Regions from separate parts of the Proteiniclasticum sp. genome, predicted to be linked through region 1. Evidence: predicted binding sites of a transcription regulator. Region 1 holds the regulator's gene; the other holds the start of a gene.
The links. The regulator Rex, encoded in region 1, represses fermentation and respiration genes when NADH is low (regulators of the CRP and FNR family bind a similar motif). The targets are predictions, from matches to a motif close to ATTGTTAANNNNTTAACAAT.

Region 1 (3,430 bases):
CGGTTTCTTTAGGCAGTCTGAATTCAGGAATACCATAAACCAGTACACCACCCGCTTCGTGAAGCGCTTCGAAAATCGTCACATCATAGCCGAGCTTTGCAAGATCTCCGGCACAGGTAAGACCCGCAGGACCGCTCCCCACAACGGCAATCTTGATGCCGTTTGACGGAAGCTTATCCGTATTCTTATATCCGTTCTCCATTGCCCAGTCCGCAACGAATCTTTCAAGTTTACCGATATTCACCGGTTCACCCTTGATGCCCACAATGCAGGAACCTTCGCACTGCTCTTCCTGAGGACATACTCTTCCGCAGACAGCAGGAAGGTTGCTTGCACGGCCGATGGTATCTCTTGCAGCTTTAACATCCCCGTTTTTCAGTTCCTGAATGAATTTAGGAATATCTATGGCTACAGGGCATCCCGGTACACATCTCGGATTTCTGCACTGAAGGCATCTTTCCGCTTCAAGCAGAGCCTCCTCATGATTGTATCCGAAGCTCACTTCCTTGAAATTTCTTACTCTCTCTTCCGGTCTCTGTTCCCTTACTGGTACTCTATTTCGTTTCATGTAGAATTTCCCCCAAATCACATAATTCCGAGTCCTTATGTACAGATGCCTGTTCTTTTACAATCATCTTTTTTCCTTCTACAGTTTTGTACATGGACTGACGTCTCATGGCCTCATCAAAGTTGATGAGATGAGCATCAAATTCAGGTCCATCCACACAGGCGAACTTCACTTCGTCTCCTACAGTCACTCTGCAGGCACCGCACATTCCCGTACCATCCACCATGATGGGGTTAAGGGATACAACGGTATGCAGGTTATAGGATTTTGTCAGCCTTGATACGAATTTCATCATGATCATGGGACCGATGGCCACACATATATTGTACTCTTTGTTCTCTGTTTCGATCAGTTCTTTCAGTTTGTCGGTAACAAGTCCGTGGAAACCGTAGCTTCCGTCATCCGTACAGACATAGAGGTTTTTCGCCACCGCTTTGAACTCTTCTTCAAAAATCAGCGTTCCTTTTGAACGGGTACCGATGATGACATCCACATCGACTCCCTTTTCCTTCAGCATCTTCACCTGCGGATAAACAGGAGCTGTCCCCACACCTCCTGCAATAAAGACAATCTTCTTACCGGAAAGATTCTCTTTATCATCTGTCACGATGTCCGAAGGATTACCAAGAGGACCAACGAAATCTCTGATTTCGTCCCCTTCACTCATCTGTGCAAGCTTCTTAGTGGATGCACCCAGTGTCTGGAATACGATGGAAACGGATCCTTCTTCTCTGTTATAGTCGCATATGGTCAGCGGCACTCTTTCTCCCCGTTCGTCCACTTTGACTATGATAAACTGCCCGGGCAGAGCAGCTTTGGCTACACGCGGAGCCAAAATATCCATCTGGTAGATGTTTTCTACCAGCTCTTTTTTCCGTATAATTCTATACATTTTTTCCCCCCAATATTGTTGTATGGTGAGTCTAAATCTCACCTTTACAGTATACGTATTATGCCCTTCCATTTCAACAAAACTCAGAGACTTTTAAGCACTATAAAGGGGACCCTTTTTAAAGGTCCCCAAGATTTCGCTTCACTATTTGTCCAGGTCGTTCATCAGATAGACAAGTGTCAGCAGACTTTCGCTTAAATGTACATTTTCAACAGATACATCTTCAGGTACATTGATATCCAGCGGAGCAAAGTTCCAGAGGCCTTTTACGCCGTTTTCCACAAGTACATCAGCCACTTTCTGTGCCTGAGCATGCGGTACGCAGAGAATACCGATATCAATCTTGTTTTCTGCAAGGAATGACTCCATCTGATCGATGTCGCTGATTTCAACATCTTTGATTCTCATTCCGATGAGCTTAGGATTAACATCGAAAATCGCCTTCAGATCAAATCCGAATTTGTCGAAACGGGTGTAGTTTGCTACGGCCTGTCCGATGTTACCTGCTCCAATGATAACTGTTGAGTATCTCTTATCCAGTCCCAGGATATTTGAGATTTCATTATATAGTTCTTTTACGTTGTATCCATAACCCTGCTGTCCAAAACCACCGAAACAGTTGAAATCCTGTCTGATCTGTGAAGCGGTGAATCCGATTTTCTCACTAAGTTCCTTAGAAGAAACTCTGTCAACATCGTTTCTCAGCAGTTCAGCCAGGTGTCTGTAGTATTTTGGTAATCTTTTGATAACCGCCATGGAAATGTCTTTTTTCTTATCCATCCTCGCACCTCATCGTTAAATAAATTTCTAACAATATAATACCACAAATTATATGATCATGTGTTAATATTTGTCAAAGATTTTTATCAAAGATTTCAATTTTATGAGTCTGTTAAAAACATCTATATTACGTTGTTAATTTTTAACACTCTAACAATATAATTGCTGTTTCGCGTTGCCTATCAAGGATAATATTCACTAGAAAATAAAATTATTGTGAAAAACTTCTTTACTCTTCAGCGATCTGAAATGGTTTGCATAATGAAAGAGGACACCTAAGTGTCCCTCTTTCATTATGCAAACCTATTTTGAAGATATCATTCCTATGCTTCATGAATCGGTTATATGAAAAAAGTCACTGCTGTCCCCTTAAATATGCTTCTGCTCGATCATTTAAAGGCTTCGACAACGGCATCGAGGATAAACTGCTGCTGCTCCTCATAGCCGATATCCGCCAGACTGTCTCCATCCTGAGTACCGTAGTTTGCAAAACTTGAGTGGTTTCCTCCTCTGATGATCTGTCCGTAGGTTGTTTTGGGCAGCCTTTCCTGGGCTTCACTCAGCTTATCGTAATCAATGATGAGGTCCTTATCTCCGACTAGGGAGAACACCTTGAATGTGCTCACAGAAAGATCGGTGCTTCCATCAGGATATGCTGCAAGAAGGATCAGCCCTCTTATTTTCTCGGGATTTCTGCTGACATATCTTGAAGCGGATACCCCACCCAGAGAATGACCGATAATGACCCAGTCCTGAATTTGATCATCTGCCACGTAATCCTCAGCTGCATAGTTTGAGAGAATCGACAGCTTAAACGGTGCTTTAAGGATTACTGTCTTATAGCCAAGGGACGCGATCTTTCTACCAAGATATCCGTAGGCCCTCTCAGAAACTCTTCCTCCCGGATAGATCACCACACCGCCTTCAGGATTTTCGGGGGTAAACACAAGATCTCCGCCGATTTCCTCATAGGCGATTCCCTCACCTTCTGTTAATGCTTCCTCTGCAGTCAGCGACGGCCTGTAATAATCCTCTGCATAGATGTAGAGGCCAACCCCCACAAATACCAGAACGATGATAAGCACTCTGATGATCCGGTCGAACCATTTCTTTCTGCTTGATTCTTTAACTTCCATATTTAACACCCTCAGTTCCTCTAAAATGATTTCTCTGTATTCATATTGTACACT
Region 2 (3,430 bases), on a different contig from region 1:
GAATATCGCTGTATCTGTACTGCTGTATCTCAAGATAGCTTCTCACATGGGCTAGTTCCTTGGACAGGCTGATCTTTTCTTCTCCCTTGCTCAGCGAGATTCTGAAAAACGAAGACAGAGCCTGGATCAGGTCCGAAAGTTCATCCGCTCCATAGGATAGCGCTTTCCACTGAATGGTGTCCAGCGTGTTGTAGATGAAATGCGGATTGATCTGAGCCTGGAGCACCTGAAGCTCCCTTTGCCTCTTCTCCTTCTGCGTGAGAATAACTTCTCTCATCAGCCTCTTGATCTCCTCCACCATGAGATTGAAATGCATGGACAGCTGAGAAATTTCATCTTTTCCCCTTACAGCAAGTGTCATGTCAAGATTTCCTTTCTGCACTTCCTCCATGGCATCAGACAGGAGGGAAACTCTTCTTGTGATACGTGAGCTCATGAAAAATGAGGCGACAATCCCGATGAGGACCATGGCCATCCATAAACCCGATAGAGAAGAGGTCAGAAGCTCGGTATCATGAAAAAGCCTGCTGTTTTCAACCACTGTACAGAGATACCAGTCATGGCTTCCAGGAATAGGGGCATAGAATGCGGTATACGTGTCTCCAAGCTCCTCCACAATGACCTGGTCAGACTCCTCCTCTGGAATGGAATCTTTGATGTTTTCCAGAATGATGGGCGGAAGACTGTTCGAGCCATGGGTGTAGAGCGTGCCGCTTCTGTCCATGATCAGGGTGTCGCCATCGTAGAAGGAAAGATTTTCGGTGATGGACGTCAGCTTATCCAGGGATATGGATGCAGCCACGAATCCGGCCTTCTTCCCTTCCGGGTTATATATTGAGTAGCACGCAACAGTAATCATGCTGCTGTCCGTTTTCGATATCACGGGTTCACTGAAAATATATTCCTTGTCCGTCACGAGCATTTCCTTGAAATACGCCCGATCACGTACATCGATCGTCTGATTTTCGGTGATATACTCCAGTCCACTGAAATCATTTATACCGAAAGTGCCGTATTCATTGCCGTAATAGTCATCCATATCCTCGCTGAGCTGAGTGACATATTTCTTGATTGCTTCCTCTTCCATGGAAACCACTGTCGGAGTTCTGCTTATGGTATGCAGTTCTCTTATTCTCTGGGCAAGCCACCCTCCCGCTTCATTGGCCTTGGATTCGATAAGCTGTGTACTGAGATTATGGGTCAGTGCCTGATTTGAGCTATGAATTCTGTCATAGCTTGCATAGGCGGTAATTGAGAAAATCACTGAGAAAACTGCAGTGAAAAACAGCGTGAATTTCCATTTCAGATTCATTTTTTCAACCTCACAGTGCATAAAAGTATAAAATCAGTGTCGATTCGTTCAAAGACGATGCCACTGAATTATACTATACTGTTAAAGAAATAACAAATATCGCAAATTTACGGAGGTAAATACCCATGAAGAAAATCATTTCCCTAGTCATCGCCGCAACACTGACCTTGAGTCTGATTGCCTGCGGAAATAAAGCATCAGCTTCAGTTCCCGATGGGACCTATCAGGGTACAGGAATAGGAAAAGGCGGAGATATCGTCGTAGAGCTGACCATGAAAGACAGCATGATTTCAGATATCAAGGTCATTTCCCAGGATGAATCAGAAGGACTCGACAAGGCCATCGATATCATGAAGGCAGAGATGCTTGCAACAAACAGCACCGATGCGGATGCAGTGTCAGGCGCAACACTGACCTCAGCCGGATTCCGTATGGCCGTGAATGATGCGTTCAAAAAGACCGGTGCAGACAAGAGTGTTCTTGTCACCAAAGAGAAGCCTGCAAAAGAGGCGCGCGAGGAAGAATATACCGCTGATGTCATCGTCATCGGAGCAGGTGGAGCCGGACTTACCGCTGCCATAACGGCTGCTGAAAACGGCAAGGAAGTCATCGTTCTTGAGAAAATGCCTATCGCAGGAGGAAATACGCTGATCTCCGGAGGAGAATATGCGGCGCCGAAGAACTGGGTACAGGAAAGTGAAAAACTGGAGGACAGCAAGGATCTGTTCTATGAAGACATCATGAAAGGCGGAGACAACGAAAGCGATCCCGCTCTTGCAAGAATCCTCGCTGACCAGGCACTGGATGGGGCAAAATGGCTTAAAGACGAAGTCGGCATGATCTTTGAAGACTATATGCTCTTCTTCGGGGGTCACTCAGTGGAGAGAAGTCTTGTGCCGAAGAACGCCACAGGATATGAGATGATCAGCAAGCTGAGCAAAAAGCTCGAAGAAACCGGATCACCTCTTCACCTGAACACAGAGGCTACAGAGCTCATACAGGATGAAACAGGTAAAATTACAGGCGTTACAGCCACTTATCATGGCAAAACCATAACTTACCACGCAACCGGCGGTGTAATCATCGCATCTGGCGGATTCGGATACAATAAGGAAATGAGAGCCAAGTACAATCCGAAGATGAATGAAGGCTATCTCTCCACAAATTCCGTAGGAAGCACAGGAGACGGACTGGTCATGGCGGAAAAAATCGGTGGCGTTCTGACCGATATGGAGTACATCCAGGCTTATCCGACCTGCGACACTCAGTCAGGTGCTCTTCTTTATGTAGGTGATGTAAGACTTGAAGGCAGGTCCATCCTTGTGAATAAGGAAGGAAAGCGTTTCGTTGAAGAGCTGGAAAGACGAGATGTCATCTCTAATGCAGTGCTCGAGCAGACAGGAGGCGTGTCCTATATGTTCTTCGACGAGTCCGCCATGGTGGACTCAAAAGTCAGCATCAAGCATGCCTCAGAATATAACGGACTTCTTGCAAGAAAACAGCTGGTGAAGGCGGATACCCTGGAAGAGGCCGCCGCATTCTTCGATATCGATGCAGAAGAGCTGAAAAAGACAGTGGAAAACTACAATCAGTATGCAAAAGATGGCAAGGATCTTGAATTCAGCAAAAGAGGAACCCTCGTACCTTTTGAAGAGGGTCCATACTACATCATGGTCTCAAAACCCGCCATACACCATACCATGGGCGGTGTGAAAATCAACACCTCTGCCCAGGTAGTCAAAGAGGACGGCTCAGTTATAGAAGGACTCTTTGCAGCCGGCGAAGTCGTCGGAGACATCCATGGAACCAATCGTCTTGGAAGTGATGCCATTGCAGATATTACAGTGTTTGGTCGTATCGCAGGAGAATCCGCTTCTAAATAAAACCCCATCCGTTCAATACAGCTGATGAAATACACCCCTTGAAATGAGATCAGTCTTTTAAAGACTAGTCTCATTTTCATCTTCGCATATCCTCTAATACTTCAGTCTCTTCAATGTATACGGGATAAATGAACATGTATCCCTACCATATTCTTGATAATGTCATTCAAATGATACAAAATATTCTAATAACTCTTCTATAATGAAGAAAAAGATAAGGAGTGAGGTGCAACAT

Region 2: the regulator Rex is predicted to act here: its motif matches at 1,390-1,409, upstream of RTX25_RS06875 (flavocytochrome c).

What each region holds. Positions count from the first base shown of each region.
Region 1 is NZ_DAMBTF010000034.1:9,217-12,646, reverse strand. It holds gene gltA (NADPH-dependent glutamate synthase) at 1-568, opposite strand, end outside; gene RTX25_RS13475 (sulfide/dihydroorotate dehydrogenase-like FAD/NAD-binding protein) at 555-1,460, opposite strand; gene RTX25_RS13470 (redox-sensing transcriptional repressor Rex) at 1,605-2,240, opposite strand; gene RTX25_RS13465 (alpha/beta fold hydrolase) at 2,630-3,376, opposite strand.
Region 2 is NZ_DAMBTF010000009.1:48,834-52,263, forward strand. It holds gene RTX25_RS06870 (sensor histidine kinase) at 1-1,312, opposite strand, end outside; gene RTX25_RS06875 (flavocytochrome c) at 1,438-3,195, shown strand; gene RTX25_RS06880 (hypothetical protein) at 3,429-3,430, shown strand, end outside.